4 regions of the Bacillus sp. JJ1562 genome follow, and region 4 is predicted to be linked to each of the others. Evidence: riboswitches for the same ligand, from Rfam matches in the RefSeq annotation. Region 4 holds a riboswitch; each other region holds the start of a gene.
The links. A riboswitch is a leader RNA that binds a small molecule or an ion and turns the genes downstream of it on or off. The one in region 4 is predicted to bind cyclic di-GMP.
Positions count from the first base shown of each region.

Region 1: another riboswitch for cyclic di-GMP. It lies ahead of V7097_RS11220 (EAL domain-containing protein); the one in region 4 lies ahead of V7097_RS03235 (sensor domain-containing diguanylate cyclase).
Region 2: another riboswitch for cyclic di-GMP. It lies ahead of V7097_RS10740 (peptide chain release factor 3); the one in region 4 lies ahead of V7097_RS03235 (sensor domain-containing diguanylate cyclase).
Region 3: another riboswitch for cyclic di-GMP. It lies ahead of V7097_RS16075 (hypothetical protein); the one in region 4 lies ahead of V7097_RS03235 (sensor domain-containing diguanylate cyclase).

Region 1 covers NZ_JBALOQ010000017.1:113,420-117,885, reverse strand. Annotated here, with positions in the region: gene V7097_RS11240 (helix-turn-helix transcriptional regulator) at 51-251, opposite strand; gene V7097_RS11235 (hypothetical protein) at 408-776, shown strand; gene V7097_RS11230 (hypothetical protein) at 903-1,112, shown strand; gene V7097_RS11225 (PilZ domain-containing protein) at 1,198-1,743, opposite strand; gene V7097_RS11220 (EAL domain-containing protein) at 1,759-2,469, opposite strand; cyclic di-GMP riboswitch class I at 2,564-2,648, opposite strand; gene V7097_RS11215 (peptidoglycan DD-metalloendopeptidase family protein) at 3,048-4,064, opposite strand; gene V7097_RS11210 (hypothetical protein) at 4,253-4,466, shown strand, end outside.
Region 2 covers NZ_JBALOQ010000017.1:38,475-42,940, reverse strand. Annotated here, with positions in the region: gene V7097_RS10750 (DinB family protein) at 1-58, shown strand, start outside; gene V7097_RS10745 (DNA-binding protein) at 362-931, shown strand; cyclic di-GMP riboswitch class I at 954-1,038, shown strand; gene V7097_RS10740 (peptide chain release factor 3) at 1,438-3,021, shown strand; gene V7097_RS10735 (FecCD family ABC transporter permease) at 3,076-4,134, shown strand; gene V7097_RS10730 (ABC transporter ATP-binding protein) at 4,144-4,466, shown strand, end outside.
Region 3 covers NZ_JBALOQ010000024.1:64,665-69,130, forward strand. Annotated here, with positions in the region: gene V7097_RS16070 (glycerophosphodiester phosphodiesterase) at 1-811, opposite strand, end outside; gene V7097_RS16075 (hypothetical protein) at 1,259-1,492, opposite strand; cyclic di-GMP riboswitch class I at 1,943-2,028, opposite strand; gene V7097_RS16080 (hypothetical protein) at 2,497-2,865, opposite strand; gene V7097_RS16085 (AAA family ATPase) at 2,998-3,531, opposite strand; gene V7097_RS16090 (ornithine cyclodeaminase family protein) at 3,586-4,466, opposite strand, start outside.
Region 4 covers NZ_JBALOQ010000004.1:108,422-112,887, forward strand. Annotated here, with positions in the region: gene V7097_RS03225 (hypothetical protein) at 1-82, shown strand, start outside; gene V7097_RS03230 (YxcD family protein) at 70-357, shown strand; gene V7097_RS03235 (sensor domain-containing diguanylate cyclase) at 516-1,706, opposite strand; cyclic di-GMP riboswitch class I at 1,904-1,965, opposite strand; gene V7097_RS03240 (ABC transporter ATP-binding protein) at 2,248-3,357, shown strand; gene V7097_RS03245 (ABC transporter permease) at 3,347-4,159, shown strand; gene V7097_RS03250 (ABC transporter permease) at 4,156-4,466, shown strand, end outside.

The DNA of each region.
Region 1 (4,466 bases), on a different contig from region 4:
GGCTTTTTTATTTGAAATTTAAAAAAGCCCTCATGGATGTTTGGGCTATTTTATTCAACTCTTATCTTTGAAACAGGCACCTCATAAAATTCCGCAAACTTATAGAGTAACTCTTCGCTTGGCGTTCTTTGGCCCTGCTCATATCTACTCAAAGAATTTTCACTTATTCCAACAGCTTGAGCAACCTGCAATTGTGTGAAGTTTTTTTGGAAACTTAACATTCTAAGATTGTGACCAATTGATGGTTTCATAATAATACAACCTCTCTACTAGAATCTAAAGGAATTTTACAATTATGGAATCCTTTTTTCAACAACGTTAATATGAAAATTTCTTCAAATCGTTGTTTTGTAACCGATATTATTGTTGTTAGACAATATTCGACATAATTTTATAGGAGCTTAAAAATGGATATAGAACAGATAATTAGAGAAATAAACAACAACGTAGATGCTCTCGATCTAGTAACGGCAAGAAAATACATTGAAGAAAATATTGAATTATTAAATTCCAAAAGGCATTTCCTAAATAGAAATGCTCGGGACCTATTGAAACTTTTAACTGACATGCATAATTCAGATTGCAAGCCATTACAAAGAAATGAATTAGCAATAATAAATACGATTAATACTTATGCTACAAAGTTCGATTTAAGGGGATTAAAATTACTTATCAAAGAAAACTCTCAACTATTGCTTCGTGAGGATATAATCCCTTACTTTAATAAAGATGCTAAAATTGTACTAGAAGGTATGGGCGCAATTACAAAACGATAAGGATGGGTAAGCAATCTATCTCTTAGGAGTTAGGTCTTTTTCCCTATCGTTCACATATTTGTCACAAAATAACAAAGGAATAATTCTCTCCTTATTGAATCCTCTAAATGGGGGGATGAATGTATTATGGAACGAAAAGAATTAACTGCAACCAAAGTGATTAATTCTAAAGTGTATTTGCAGATATTTGAAGTAGATGGTATATATGATGTATTTGTTTTTCCCGATGCATCTGATTTAACATCTGTTCGGATTAAACAGGAAGGTATAAAAGAAGAAGTAATTGAAGAAGCGATAAAGCAATTTGAGGAAATAAACTGGGTAAGATTAACATGAGGAAGGCCTATTTCTATGGAGATTAGGCTTTTTTATTTGTAAAATATAAAAAGAGCCCTCACGTAAGTGGGGCTTAAACTATTTGTTAACTTATTTTATTCCTTTGTGTAACTTGATAATTGTGTAGTGTTACGTTTAATCTTTTGGTGTCATTTACAGATAAATCAACAAACTCAACACCGTATGAAACTGACTTTCCTTTAATGTGATCTTCCCTTCGGATAATTTTACCTCTTAAATCGAATTCCTCACCTTGGAAAGTAAAGTTTATTTTAATAATAATATTGTATTTAACGGGAAATTCATAAGGTGAATGAAATTTTAGTCCCCCAACACTAATATCATTAATCATTCCGTTAAAAGACCTATTTTTTAATGCCCCTAAAGAATTGTTACCAATATCAATGAGAGTAAATTTGCTATCTATTCCAGGGAGTTCAATTCTATAAGAATGTCTTTTGTTGACTGGCTTGAATTTATTTACTTTTAATAATTGATTTTTTAATGATTTATTATTTTTGTTTAAAGTTTCAATTATATGAGCTTGTTTTACTAATCTTCGTTCATCTCTAATAAATAAAATTAACAAAAATACTAATATTATAGTTTGTGATAAAACTATGTAATTCAAAAATTATCACCTCAATTATACAATTTTAAGGCTTTTTGGTTTTCCCAATATATAGCCTTGAGCATACTTAACACCAATAGCTTTTGCAACTGCTAAATCTACATCAGTTTCAAGCCCTTCTAGAATTAATTTGATGTTATGACTATTAGTGTAATGGAGAATAGTCTTAATAATTGCTTGTTTTTTAGTATCCCTATACAGGTTCTTAGAGAAATACTTATCAAATTTAATAAAATCTGGATTTAGCTCAATTATCGATTTGAGATTAGAGTTTCCTTTTCCGACATCATCAATTGCAAATTGAATACCCTCTGATTTTAATTTGGAAATATTCTCTTTTAAACCTATATAATCGTTAATTGATTCCATTTCACTAATTTCAAATATGACTTGTTGACTTATATAGTTGTTTTCGGTAATAATTTTCTTTATAAAGGGCAGAAAGTTTGTATTTGTAATAGTAGATGGAAATACATTTAAAAACAAATGACCGTCCTTTTTTGAAAATCCTGCCGAATGGAAGGTAAAAGCAGCTTTATGAATAGACCGCGAATCTAATTCATAGAGCTGTTTTTCTGTTTTTGCTAGTTTAAAAGTTTCTTCTGGGTTTGCAGTATGTGAGGTTCTAAGAAGTCCTTCATATCCTAACCTAGTCCATGTTTGAATATCAATGATGGGTTGGAAAAAATGTGTGAATAGTTCATTGTGTATTAAATTTTTAATCATTTTTGGTAATCACCCCTTTCATTCTTACTTTTTTAGAATATAAAAAAAAGATGACTACGCCGAAATAAAACGGGAGTCATCTTTCTCCGCTAAATTCGGTAACCCGACTACCATAGCAAGTGTGCTTTAGGTTCGTGGCTTTGCGTCCTTATCTTTCGATAAGTTTGCCGTTATCGTATAGCTTATTCAAATGTAATGCTTTTTCCATATATAGCATAAGACAAAAGTCGTGCGAATTCAACAAAAATTGACAAAAAAGTTTCGGGAAACGAATAATTTAGTTATTTTATACCTTTTTATGTCGAATTTTGTATTTTTTTATAAGTGTGACAAATTTAACTGCATTTGGTAATTTTTAGATTTATAATCATCACGAGGCTTGCGTAGGAGTTGGAAAGGAGGATTCCGGCTTTTGCGCTAGAGCCACCTATTTTGAAGCAGTAGGTGGCTTTTTTAATAATAAAGAAACAGCCCTCACAAAGGTGAGGGCAAAAAATGTATTAAACACTAAGGTTAAACCCTTTTTTATAATACTAGTTTCATATAATGTATATATCTTATTTCAGGTCAAACAACTATTAATTTGTTGCAGCCCCATCTGAACCTAAGTAACGTCCATTAACAGTTGTATTTTTTGCCATAACTCCATTATTGTAGAAGTAATAGTCTTTGCCATCAATACGGTTCCATCCTGTGTACATAGCTCCTTTAGGAATTGAACCTGATACAGGATTTAAATAGTACCAAGAACTTCCGTCAAAATACCATCCGGTTTGCATCGCTCCTTTAGGGACTGCTCCACCAGAAACTTCAGTTAAATAATACCAATGACTTCCATCCTGTACCCATCCAGCTTGCATTGCTCCGTTTGACGCAAGATAATACCAATGGCTACCATCTACAATCCATCCAGTTTGCATTGCACCACTGGTATTCATGAAATACCAGGTTGTTCCCACTAAAACCCATCCAGTCTTCATAATACCTGATGAGGTGTCGGTGTAATACCATGTTCCATTATCCTTTAACCAACCCTTATGTAAACTTCCATCTAGATACTTATAAGTCCAGCCACTAGATATAAATTTCCAATCGCCTGTTAATGGTGCTGGATTTATTGCAGCACCATTTCTGTGAATTTCAAAATGTAAATGGATTCCTGATGGTCCTACTACGTCTCCTGTGTTACCTTCATATCCAATAACTTGTCCTTGGCTCACGGTAGAACCAACACTTACTGCGGTACTATTCAAATGACCATATACTGTATTATAAGTGGTGGATCCTCCGAAATTATGTGAAATAATAACATAATTTCCAAACCATGGTTTTTTATTATCGGAAGCTCTGTTTCTACCTACCTCGATTACCTTCCCCTTTGCTGCAGCCTTGATAGGGTTATTAAGATAAGCTGCAATATCGATACCGTTGTGCTGCTGTCCCCATCTAGGTCCAAAACCAGAAGTAAGCGTTCCGTTTGAGGGAGTTTTAAATGTCTCTTCATCAAACTGAGCACTAGCTTTATTACTAAAACCACCAAACGTAAAAACTGTTAATACAATAACAAATGAAATAAATAACTTAATTATCCTCATAGTACACCTCCTATTATTATCAAATACTATATTTCTGCAAAAATATGTATAATCCTTCATTTTTTTACAAATAAAACCAAAATAGTGCAAACGTACTATTAAGACACAAAACCTTCACGTTTCTGTCATATTAATAAAAAGGAATGAACTCTTTATTATGGAATTTTACTAAGTAGGGGGGATGTAAAATGATAAAAAATACTGAAATTAAGGAACTAACCGCAATTCAGGAGTTTAAATCAATGGTAAATTTGACAGTAGGAGAGATGGCGAATGGTGAATTTGATGTGTTTGTATTACCAACGCAATGGGGACATCAAGGGGTAAGAGTCACGAAGACAGGTAATAAAGAAGAAATTGTAGATGAAGCATTGAAGGAATTTGAAGAAAAAAATAATGTGA
Region 2 (4,466 bases), on a different contig from region 4:
TATATCCTATCATTTAGGCCAGATCCATGCGATGAAGCTTGTTATTAAAAATAATTAAACTACCAAACCTGAGGACAATTCCCTAGGCTTTTGCTTTTTGTGATTGTATCGATTTTTATGGAAATCTATCGATTGGCGTCGCAAAGATATGACTATCCATATACCTATTTTCAGAGAGGAAAAGATAGTATGGGTCACATAAATGCTCGCAAACTATAAAGAGTATAAAAAGCACTTGACAATTCAAGGGAAAATAAAAATACCGGTGTTTTTTTAGTTCAATAGTATGATATGATAAGAGTATGTCATCAAAAGGCCTTTCATTCTTAGTACTATTAAGAATGAAAAGGGGATTTTTGATTTGAAGAAAAGAACATGGACGTATGAGGAAATAGAGTTTTTGAAAGATAATGTAGGTCGTATGAAGATCTCTACGATTGCAGGTCACCTCGATAGAACAGAAACGGCGGTTGAGTTAAAAATTAAGAGATTAGGGCTTTCAAACACGAAATCTTTCACTGGCCAGTTAACGATGCATGAATTGGCAACTCTATTAAAAATTGATCCAAAGTCTGTAAAGCTATGGATTGACAACCATGGACTAAAGTACACAAAAAAAGCAACACGAAACACACGAAAGTTTTACTTTATTAAACCCGAAGATTTTTGGGGTTGGGCAAAAAACAACAAAGACCGAATTGATTTCTCGAAGATTGAAAAAAATGCAATCGTTCCTGAACCTAGCTGGGTTGAAGGGGAACGTTCAAAGCAAAAGAGGGTCAATTACCGCTCATGGACAACTGTTGAAATTCATTCCATGATCGAGCTTGTGGCAACGGGTACACCATTTTCTGATATTGGAAAAAGGCTAAACCGTAGTCCAATTAGCATTCAACGTAAATATCAGCGCATGAGTAAAGCTATTAGATAGACAGCATAGATAGACGACCAAACTATACAAAAGGCAAAATTGTTGAAAAACGATGACGCAAAGCCACGGGCCTAAGGAGAATTCTCTATGGCGGCCGGGTTGCTATAGAATGGAAGGGTACCTTTATATGATGACGAAAAAACGGGAGAGTCTAGTAGAAAAACTAGCTTCTCCCGTTTTCTTTTTCAAGATTAATTATCTAGTGATTTTCTATCTATTTCTCTAATGCCGTTCATAATTTGTACTGTAAAACCGACACAAATGAGAATAATACTAATAAGAATAAAATATGCTGCAAACATGAACCTTCACCTCATTAGAGTATTTTTCTATTTCTACCTTCAGTATAGTGGGAACTTATATTGCAGGATGTGATTTGTATCACATAAATGCTTTTTTTTTGATGGTTTTCCTCGGCAAAATTGGAATCAATTCACGTTGTAGTTCTTTTTTAATTGTGATATATTTTTTTAGATACAATTCGTGATAACGGAAGGGAAATTTGCATGAGTTATATAGATGAAGTACAAAAACGAAGAACCTTTGCCATCATCTCACACCCGGACGCCGGGAAAACCACGATGACAGAAAAACTATTGTTTTTTGGAAATGTAATTCGAGAAACGGGTACGGTAAAAGGAAAAAAATCAGGGAAATTCGCCGCATCGGACTGGATGGAAATCGAAAAGCAACGTGGAATCTCCGTAACATCAAGTGTTATGAGTTTTCCATATGAAAACTTCTATGTCAATATTCTGGATACACCAGGGCACGAGGACTTTAGTGAGGACACCTATCGTACGCTAACTGCCGTGGATAGTGTTGTGATGATCATCGATTCCACAAAGGGTGTTGAGCCACAAACGATTAAGCTTTTCAAAGTTTGTCGCATGAGAGGAATTCCGATTTTTACATTCATTAATAAGCTTGACCGTGAAGGTAAGGATCCACTTGAACTTTTAGCTGAAATTGAAGAGGTTCTAGGCATTGAATCCTATCCAATGAACTGGCCAGTGGGTATGGGAAAACGATTTTTAGGGATTGTCGATCGTTTTAACAATCGGTTTGTTCATTTTACTGGTAATGAAGATGAAAAACTCATTCCATTACAGGAGCTTGAGGACGGCAAGCATCCAGCTATTACTGAAAGTCCGGTTTATGACAGTTCACAAGACGAGTTGCTTTTACTAGACGAAGCTGGAAACAATTTTGATGTGGAGCGTGTCGCCAAGGGTGAACTTACTCCTGTATTTTTTGGAAGTGCGCTCGCAAACTTTGGGGTGGAAACATTTTTTAATACGTTTTTACGATTTGCTTCAGAACCGAAGCCACGTAAAACAAATCTTGGTTTAGTCCCACCAGAGGACGAAACGTTCTCAGGGTATATTTTTAAAATCCAAGCCAACATGAATACGAAGCATCGTGACCGGATTGCATTCCTACGTGTCTGCTCTGGAAAGTTTGAACGCGGAATGAGCGTTAACATCACTCGTACAGGTAAATCGATCAAATTGAATCAGACTCAACAGTTTATGGCGGCAAGCCGTGAGACAGTTGATGAGGCATATCCTGGTGATATAATCGGAATCTATGACCCGAACGTGTACCAAATCGGCGATACATTAACGGCTGGTAAAGAAGATATGCATTATCAAGAGTTACCTGTGTTCCCGCCGGAAATGTATCGTAAGGTTCGCGTAAAGAACGTGATGAAGGCGAAGCAATTTAGAAAAGGAATTGAGCAGCTCGTTCAAGAAGGGGCGATTCAATTATTCAGACAAGAGTCAAATGAAGATTTCATTTTGGGTGCAGTTGGTCAACTTCAATATGATGTGTTTGAATATCGTTTAGAGGCAGAATACAATGTTTCAGTTGAATTCACCTCGATTGGAACACGCATCCCAAGATGGATTGCTAATAAGAATGTGGACACACGTCTATTCGATTCAAGAAGTTTACTTGTTCGCGACCGTAACGAGCGCTATGTTGTTTTGTTTGAAAATGATTTTACGTATCGCTATTTCCAGGATAAAAACAAAGACGTCGAACTAATTGACTTATTTGAAAGCAATGACTATAAAGGTGTTTAAAACAAGACGCTCAGAAACTATTCTGGGCGTTTACGATTATTGAAAGGATTAACTATGAACAGAAATTCGTTTCGAAAAATCTTCAATCAAGATGAACCGAATATGAAGGTTATTACAGTGCTGCTACTTGTTTTTAGCATTGTTTCTATTCTCTTGGCGATTGGAATTGGACCTGTTTCTGTTGATCCACGAACAGTTATCAAGATTCTTCTCGCAAAACTTCCATTTCTTACTATTGAAAATAACTGGACACAGGTTGAGTATAATATCGTCTGGGGCTTGCGTCTGCCTAGGGTATTATTAGGGATGATCGTTGGTGCTTCGTTGGCGATTACAGGGGTTGTTATGCAGGCATTGGTTCGTAACCATCTGGCTGATCCTTTCATTCTTGGGGTCTCATCAGGCGCGTCCGCAACGGCGACTTTAGGTATGCTGTTTGGCGCATTTTCAATTTTCGGTACTTATTCACTGTCGATCAGCGCATTCATCGGAGCTGCTGTGACGATCATATTAGTTTACATCCTCTCAAGAGTGAACGGTAGAATAAATGTCACTCATCTTTTACTATCAGGTGTCGCAATCGCCCTCATGATGGATGCTTTGACAAGATTTATTACGCTGAGTGCACCAAATGCATTAGGATTACATAATGCTACCTTTTGGATGTCAGGTAGTTTAGCGGGTGCGAAGTGGGGCTATTTAACCCTTCCATTTATTGTGGCCGTTTTTTGTATGGTCATTTTAATGAGTCAATATCGTGCCCTTAATGCCTTGCTTTTTGGAGATGAAACAGCGGGAACATTGGGCTTTAATGTGTCAAGATTGCATAGAATGCTAATCCTCGTTGCTTCCCTTTTAGCAGGTGTCACAATAGCTGTTAGTGGCTCGATCGGTTTCATTGGGTTGATGGTTCCGCATATCACAAGACTACTCGTTGGATCGGACCATAAGCGTGTTCTTCCTATAAGTGCGCTGCTAGGTGGAATTTTAGTGATTTGGACAGATGTTGCAGCACGAAAAGTAATCGCCCCTGAGGAATTACCAATCGGGATTTTAACAGCATTAGTCGGAGGACCATTTTTTATTTGGTTGTTAAAAACAAAGAAGCAATGAGGTGAAAAATTGAAACTACAGGTAGAGAATATAAACTTTTCACTGAATGAAAAACTGATTATTGAAGATATGAATCTACATGTCTCTGAAGGTGAGTTTGTAGGAATCATTGGGCCTAATGGAAGTGGAAAATCAACCTTAATAAAAAATATTTATCGTGCTCTCAAACCCGATTCGGGTGTTGCTTTTTTAGAAGGAGAAAATATTTTTAAATTGAACCCAAAAAAGGCAGCGAAAAAAATTGGGGTAGTCGGACAGGAAAATGTAGTTCCGTTTGACTTTAAGGTAGAAGAGATCGTTGCTATGGGGAGAAGCCCATACAAAGGTTTTTT
Region 3 (4,466 bases), on a different contig from region 4:
AATCAGTAACGATTGCGTCAACCTTCATTTCGAATAGAAAGTCAGCTACTTCTTGACTACGTACTGTCCAAGATCCAATTTGCATACCAAGAGAGTGAACTTGATTCACTAATTCATCTGTCACCATTCCATAATGGGGGTTAAACCAATCCGCATATGTTGAAAATTCTTGTAAAGCTTTCATTGTTGTATCTGCACGGTTAGAAGTTATTACACCAATCGGGACATTAGGAAGAAGCTTGTTCATTTTTTTCATGGATTCAAAGTTAAAAGATTGAATAAGGATTTTTTCATTTTGCGGTTTATCGAGATTTCGTTCTTTTAATGCTTCTGCTACTTGTTCTTCAATACCAGGGTATAGCTCCGGAGCCTTTAATTCTATGAAAATTCCAATTTTCCCACGGTAACGATCAAGAATCTCTTCAAATGTTGGGATTTGTTCTCCTGCAAATTGTTCCCCTTTCCAGCTACCTGCATCAAGACTTCTAAGGCTTCTAAACTGTTCAAATGTTAAATCTCCTACTTTTCCTGTTCCATTTGTTGTACGATCCACTGTTGTATCATGAATCAATACTAATTCACCATCTTTACTTCTTTGAACATCAATTTCAATATAATCGGCTTTCATATCAACTGCTAAATCATAACCAGAAACTGTGTTTTCAGGAGCATGACCTGATGCACCACGGTGTGCTACATTTTCCACTTGTTTTCTTTCGCCTACTGTCGGTCCTTCTGCAAACGCCTGACCAAATGGGCTTAATAACAACGAAAAGGCCATCCCTGTACCGATTAATAATTTTTTGCTCATATTCTCCATCTCCTATCTAAAATATGTATTCAAACATATTCTAGAAAAGGGATGTTAAGCTAGTATATAGATATGTTCATAGCTTGATAACAATTGTGTTAACAAAATTCAACCTTTTTCCTTACGTTTTTTTACAATTCTGCAAATTAATTTATAGAATAGGGATACTCTATTACTACATTTTACTTACGACACTCGATAATGTGATACTAAACATTATGACTAGTTCATTTCTAAAACCCATCTCTAGTGAGTGTGGATTTTCCCTCTAAAGTAGTAATCCTTCTTAAAGTAATGCACCCGCTTAAATAAATTTTTTCACAATATTGTCAGCGCGTCGGACCACCCGTCGTAAACGTACTGATCTCCGGGGTGACCGTCAAATCCGCGCAGGTAGAAAGTCATCTCGGTGCGGTAACTCACCTTCAAAAAGCTCAACTAAAACCTTTAATCAACACCCACCATAGAACCTCTAACCTGTTCATATGCTTTTTCAATATTCAACAATAAATCTTTCCGAAATATATCACTACATATAAAAACATTCGTAATTTCACTTTTTACCGATGAATAGGCAAATTCTATACTTTTACTTAAAGACAAATTTTGCAATTTTTCAGTAGACATTTGGTTCACTATTTCTTTTTCGAAATATTCAACAGTTCCAAATAACACGGTCAAGATAAACATCTCCTTATTATATGAAAATCATAGCTAGAACAGCCAATATCTGTTAAGCTAACTACCTTACTAATTTATATTTACAGACGGTGGATATGAATTTCAGATTATTCTTAAACATATTGTCTTGTTTGCTTCTCTTTATTTAATAATACTTCAAACGACTTTTTTCTATTGAATCTAGCACTGCGACATTCTGAACAATTCATAAAGCGATTTCCTTTATCATAAAAGTCATTAACGGATTTTAGTTCTTTACACTTAAAACAAACTTGTTCTTTACTGATAGTCTTCATCTTATTTCAACCTTCTTTCGTATTAATCAAGATTCATTTTATAGCCATTTATAGAAGCTCCTTTGTTTTTAAAATAAAAAAATCCACCAAAAAGATGGTGGATAAATTTGGATAAATGGTTATTTCTATAACCGATATATTTATTCACAAACTTTTTGGCAACTCGGCTATCATAGTTATCAGAACCTTAGACCCGCAGCTTTGCGTCCTTACCTTTCGATAAGTTTGCCTTTTTCAATTTTTGTCAATAGTTTAAATAAACCAATTTAACTATAAAACGAAAGTTGGAGTTTTTCAACAATTTTCAACAAAATACTGCAAAATCATCCCTAAAATAGATAATTATACCTGTATAACGAGTTGGGTCCTTTGGCGGCCTGCCAAAAGCTGATTCAGCAAATGACCTTCAATACAGGTGTATTATAATGAAGTCAACAATAGGTCACAATCTTAGAATGTTAAGATTCCAAAAAAAACTAACCAGTCACAAGTTGCTCAAGCTATTGGATTTAGTGAAAATTCTTTAATTAGATTTGAGATTGCCTAAAGGACCCTGAATGAAAAGTTAATTTATAAGTTTGAGGAGTTTTACGAAGTAAGTGTTTCAAAGATAAAAGTTGAATAAAATAGCCCACACAACTGTGAGGGCTATAATAATAATAATAATAAAAGTCCTACCTCTGAAGAAATAGATTGCTTACCCAATCCTTATTGTTTTGTAATTGCTCCCATACCTTCTAGCACAATTTTTGCATCCTTATTAAAATAAGGAATTATAGCCTCACGAAGCAATAGCTGAGAGTTTTCTTTTATTAATAATTTTATTCCTCTTAAATCAAACCTTGTAGAGTAAGTATTAATTGTATTTATTATAGCTAATTCATTTCTTTGTAACGGCTTGTAATTTGAATTATGCATGTCAATTAGGACTTTCAATAGATCTCGAGCATTTCTATTTAGGAAATTCCTTTTAGAATTTAGAAAATCGATATTTTCTTCAATGTATTTTCTTGCCGTGACTAGATCAAGTTCATCCACGCTGTTGTTAATTTCTTTAATTATCTGTTCGATATCCATATATAAGCTCCTTTAAAATATGTCGAATATTGTCTGCTAATATTGATATCGGTTAGAATCCCAAAGAGTTAAGATTGCCTCAAATAATAAAAAAGCCCTATCTTCGAGGAGACAGGGCACACTTGGGAAATATTAATTAATCTTGTTTAGCTTTTCTTTTATATTGTTGATAATAACATTGACGCTAACTTTTTCGGTGTCTATGTACTCTGCAAAGTCGTTTTCTATATAGGCTTTCAAGCATTTTTCAGTTTGTTGAAAACACCAATTTCCTTCTTCCTCACCACGTTTCCTCAGCCTTTCGTAAATGGTTTCTTTACTAGCCGTCAAACAAAAATGATACGTTTGCTCATCCATACTTTTGAAACCATTATATATGTAATGAAAGTATTCTAGTTTCCGAATAGTCATCGGTACAATAAGGTTCATTTTATAGGTTGTAATTAACCGTTTTGCCACCTCAACGGTTAATTCTTTCCATAAACGCAAATCTTGAAAATCGCCTGTTTCTGCTTCAAGTCTTTTTATTTCCTCTGGAACCACATTTCTCAACATAAAACCTATCTCTTCAGGATCATATATCATACTATTTTTTATTTCTTTTTGAAGCTCATTCGCAATAGTAGTTTTCCCTACTCCAAATGCTCCGTTTATCATAATGATCATATTACTATCCCCTACAAAGATATTTTTCTTCCCCTTGAGTCTATAAAACTGCGATTAATCTAAAAAATTTATGTAACGCCCTTTTTTATATTTCTTTGCTTTTTGATAAACATGCCAAGCACCTACTAAATCTTGAAAAGCTAATCCGACAGAACCATAAATTGTCGTTTGTTCATCTTTTTTTCTACCTAATTTATCGTTAGTCATAACCTCTCCTATTTCAGCATGAATGGCATCTGCTGATAATCCCACTCCTCCAATTGCACCCATTTGAACTGCAAATTGACGGTCATCGCAAACAAATAGTGATTGCTGGATTAATTCTGCACTAACTTCACATTTACCCGGTTCATCTGGTCCTAATGTTGTGATATGAACTCCTTCCTTAATCATATTTGAATATAAGAAAGGTACTCTTGACCATGTTGCAGTAATAATAATATCTGAATCTCTCACTGCCTCTTCTATACTATTGCAAATAACCATCGAAGTCTTACATTCCTCTTGCATTTCTTCAACAAAGGATCTAGCTTTTTCAATAGAAGTATCAAACACAAAGACTGTCGAATAATCTCTAAAATATTTAAGGGTACGAAGTTGTAGTTTACCTTGAACTCCTGCACCAATAATAGAAACATTCTTTGCGTTCTCTCTTGCTAAAATATGAGTTCCCATTGCACCTGATAAGCCTGTACGAACTGCTGTAATATAAGTAGAGTCCATAATCGCTAACAAACGTCCTGTTTCTAGATCATGAAGGTTAATTACACCTCTTATTGAAGGTGTTTCTGTTGGAAACTTGGAGTGATCTTTGACTGTGTATGCAGGGATATCTGAACTTAGACCAGGAAATAAAACTACTGCACTCGCATTGTCTTTAGGTAGGTCAGACCGTGATCTTTGGGCTGCAATCTTTCTATTCGATGAGTACGAAC
Region 4 (4,466 bases):
TGTTCTGATTGTGGTTATTCGTAAAATCTTCGTGATGATTAAAGATCGCAAGAAAAATGAGGCGGATCCATGGCGTCGCTAATTCTTTCCGAACAAGAAATTATTAATGCCATTTGTGTCTATATCGGCTTAAAAAAGCAAGTAAAGCCAAAAGAGGTTGAAGTGGAGCTCATGTATGACGATGACTACGGGTTCTCCGCAGAGGCATATGTACACGATCGAAAACAGGTCCTTATCATGGCAAACCTAATTGAAGCGATTCGTTTATGGCTGGGCGAATTTCTAAACAGAGACCCCTATGCTGGAATTAAGCTTGTGTTAGACGATGAAGAAGGCATTGTTGCCCATATTAATTAAGAAAAGTGCAGGGCGCCGTCTATCCGCGATAGCACAAGATGAGCGCTGACATAAATCGATTTATGCCTTCCGAAGCTTCTGGCTTATGCCTCGAGCTGATGGCGCCTGAAGCTTGACAATAATATTGTAAAAAGCTCATCCAATTGGATGAGCTTTTATTAATCCGCAACGACAATGCGATTTTTTCCACTTTCTTTTGCAGCATAAAGCGCTTGGTCTGCTGCCTTTTTCAAGGAATCTACACTTGTTCCATTATACGGAAACACGCCAACACCAGTACTGATCGAAACGGTGATTTTTTTATCGTCAATGATAAGTGGGTGTTCACGATAGTACTCTTTTAGCGTATCGTATATTTCCATCACACCCCTATCGATGTGAGTTTTGATGAGAATCATGAACTCATCCCCTGCATAACGATAGCCTTCAATCTTATCATTACATAGCGTTTTTATTCCGTCTGCTAGTATCTTTAAATATAAATCTCCCACATCATGACCGAAGCGGTCATTGACTTGTTTTAAATCATCCGAGTCAATCATCATGACTATAATTTCGTCATTTTCGTTTCGTATTAATTGCGCTAAATCCTCATGGAAAGCACGGTGGTTTTTTAAAACCGTTAATTCGTCGGTACGAGACATCGTGTAGATTTTCGCATATAATCGGGCTGTTTCAATCGAGTTAATAACCTGTGCACCGATCATTTGCAACAGATCCTCGTGCTCCTTCCGATAGGCGAAGTTTCTAAAGCTTTGAGTCGAGATGACACCCTTTACCTGGTCATCCATCACAACCGGTACGAAAAGACAGGACCTTGTATCTTCGTCCCCTTCCCCCATTTTTGTATCAAATTCGATATTTTGGTTTTGATGCTTGAGGTGAACGATTTCTCGTGTTTTAATAACCTTTGATGTATAATTTTCACCAAAGTCTACAATACTTGGAGGAGCCTGTTCCCCATTATCCATAATAAAAATAAATTGGATATGCGCATCCCCCGGATTATGCAAGGCAATATAAAATGCATCCGCCGGCATAACACGTGAAACCATTTCATAGGACTTTTGAAGAAGAACGCTTTCATTTAAAGTTTTGCTGCAAATTTGGGCAAATTCATGAAGGATACGGTAATGTTTGTTCATCCAATGCATATTTTCCATTTGTTCGTTCATTTGTTGGAGTTGGGTTAAAAGGGTATTGGTAATCTCGAGCTCTTCTTGTTCCTGACAGTTCTCGTCAAAAAAGCTACGAGTCTCGTCAGAAATCAATTGCTTTTCTGAACCAACCTTTTTGATTAGTCCACTTAATTTTTTAAGTACGTTCAGATTCTGGATGGTTTTCTCCATGTGTAATCACTTCCAAAATTTTTATATCCAAAAATCTAGTAAAATAGTAGCAACAGAATAATATAATGGTATAAAAAAAGACTAATCAAATACCGATTAATCTTCGTTCTTACGATACGAGTAATACTCGGCAACTGGCTGGCATGTCCAAAAAGTGAATGATCAACAAGTTAGGTGAATTCCTGCCTATTGAACACTATTGGACTTAGCCCCTATAGTTTTGCGTCTTCATCTTTCAATGAATTTGCCTTTACTTTATTCAATTATCTCACTAAAGAAAGAGTATTTTAAATTGTACTATAATTATATTTCTATTTTCACGTTAGGTCAATGAAATTGACCTAATATTTTTCTAAAAATGTGAATTTTTTCCTACTACCAATGTCCTAGTTTCTTTTTCGTGACTTTTTGGAATGATACAACCCATACTTTTTCACCTTGACTATTATGAATGTTATTGTATTTTTCGCCGATTCGTGTATAATAATGCCGGATTACATAAATCCTATCATATTAATTTAATAGAAAGAAGGGGGTTGCTATGAACAGTATACCTATTATCCAATTTAATAATGTAACGAAACAATATGACAATGATCCACCTGTCCTCAACAATGTTAGCTTTGAAATTGAAAGAGGGAAATTTTATACCCTTCTTGGTCCTTCTGGATGTGGAAAAACGACGATATTACGTTTGATTGCAGGATTTATTGAACCCTCAGATGGAGAGGTTTATTTTAATGGAAAAAAAGTAAACACCACACCTGCTAACAAGCGTCAGGTTAATACGGTATTTCAAGACTATGCCTTATTTCCACATCTTAATGTATATGAAAATGTTGCCTTTGGCTTAAGAATAAAGAAGATGAAGCAATCTGATATCGATAAAAAAGTGAAAGAAGCTTTAAGCTTCGTCAATCTTACCGGCTATGAAAATCGCGAAATTAAAGAAATGTCTGGTGGTCAGAGACAACGTGTCGCGATTGCGCGCGCGATTGTCAATGAGCCAGAGATTATTTTATTGGACGAGCCATTATCTGCGCTCGATTTAAAGCTTCGTACAGAAATGCAATATGAGCTTCGCGACCTTCAGAAGCGCCTTGGCATTACCTTTATCTTTGTCACACATGACCAGGAGGAAGCTCTTGCTATGTCTGACGAGATTTTTGTATTGGATAAAGGAAAAATTCAACAAAGTGGCACCCCGATTGATATTTATGATGAACCAATTAACCGCTTTGTCGCAGATTTTATTGGAGAATCGAATATCGTTTCAGGAAAAATGCACAAAGACTTTTTAGTTGAATTCGTTGGAAAAACATTCGACTGTGTCGACCAAGGTTTTTCAGACAATGAACGAGTTGAAATTGTCATTCGTCCTGAAGACCTACAAATTACCTCTGTTGAAAAAGGAAAGCTTCAGGTTGTTGTAGATTCTCAGCTTTTCAGAGGTGTTCACTATGAAATTTGCGGCTTTGATAAGGACGGAAATGAATGGCTTGTACACTCTACCAAAAAAGCTAAGGTTGGCGATGAAATCGGACTTTACTTCGATCCTGAGGCAATTCATGTTATGCGTCTTGGTGAAACAGAAGAAGAATATGATCGTCGCTTAGAGGCATATGTGGACGGGGAAAGCCATGGAAAATAAGCTCACCCGTAATTTATATTTTATCCCTTATGCACTATGGATTCTTATGTTTGTTATTGCACCGATTACACTTGTCCTCTATTATTCATTTTTCGATATAGAGGGAAATCTATCTTTAATAAATTATAAAACGTTTTTCACGCCAATTTACTTAAAAATGACATTAAGTTCATTTTGGTATGCGTTTTTAATAACAGCTGTCACTTTATTGGTTGCATACCCCACAGCCTATTTAATCACAAGAACGAAGCATAAACATCTTTGGCTGCTTCTCATCATTGCTCCGTCTTGGATCAATCTACTATTAAAAGCATATGCTTTTATCGGGATTTTTGGTGCTTATGGGACTGCCAATGGGATTCTTGAAGTGCTAGGTATTGGGCCTAGACAGCTATTATTTACTGATTTCAGTTTTGTGTTTGTGTCCGTTTATATTTTTATTCCATTTATGATTTTACCGATCTTCAATTCATTGAATGAGTTAAATCCGAGTCTATTAGATGCTTCTCGCGACCTGGGTGCCTCTAAATGGACAACGTTTCGACGTGTGATTTTTCCACTAACGATTCAAGGAGTAAAATCAGGCTGCCAGGTTGTATTCATTCCTGCTCTATCATTGTTCATGCTAACACGATTAATTGCAGGAAACAAAGTTATTACACTTGGTACTGCGATTGAACAACAGTTTCTCGTCACACAGGATTGGGGCATGGGTTCAACCATTGCCGTCTTCCTCATTATTTTCATGGTTTTAATTATGGTGGCGACTGGAAACCGCAAGAAACGAGGTGCTAAAAAATGAGAGATAAACTAGCCATTTCTTCAAAAGTATATCTATTTATTATTTTCTTCATTTTATATGCACCCATTCTCTATTTAGTGTATTACTCCTTCAATAGCGGTGGCACGATGAACAATTTCGAGGGTTTTACCTTGGATTGGTATAAGGAGCTATTTGGAGATACAAGATTACTCATCATTGTGTTAAATACATTTGTGATTGCCTTGCTTTCAGCCCTCTTCTCAACGATTATTGGGGTGATAGGTGCAATTGGGATTCACTCTGTAAAACAAAGACAAACTCAGAATACTTTATTATCATTAAATAA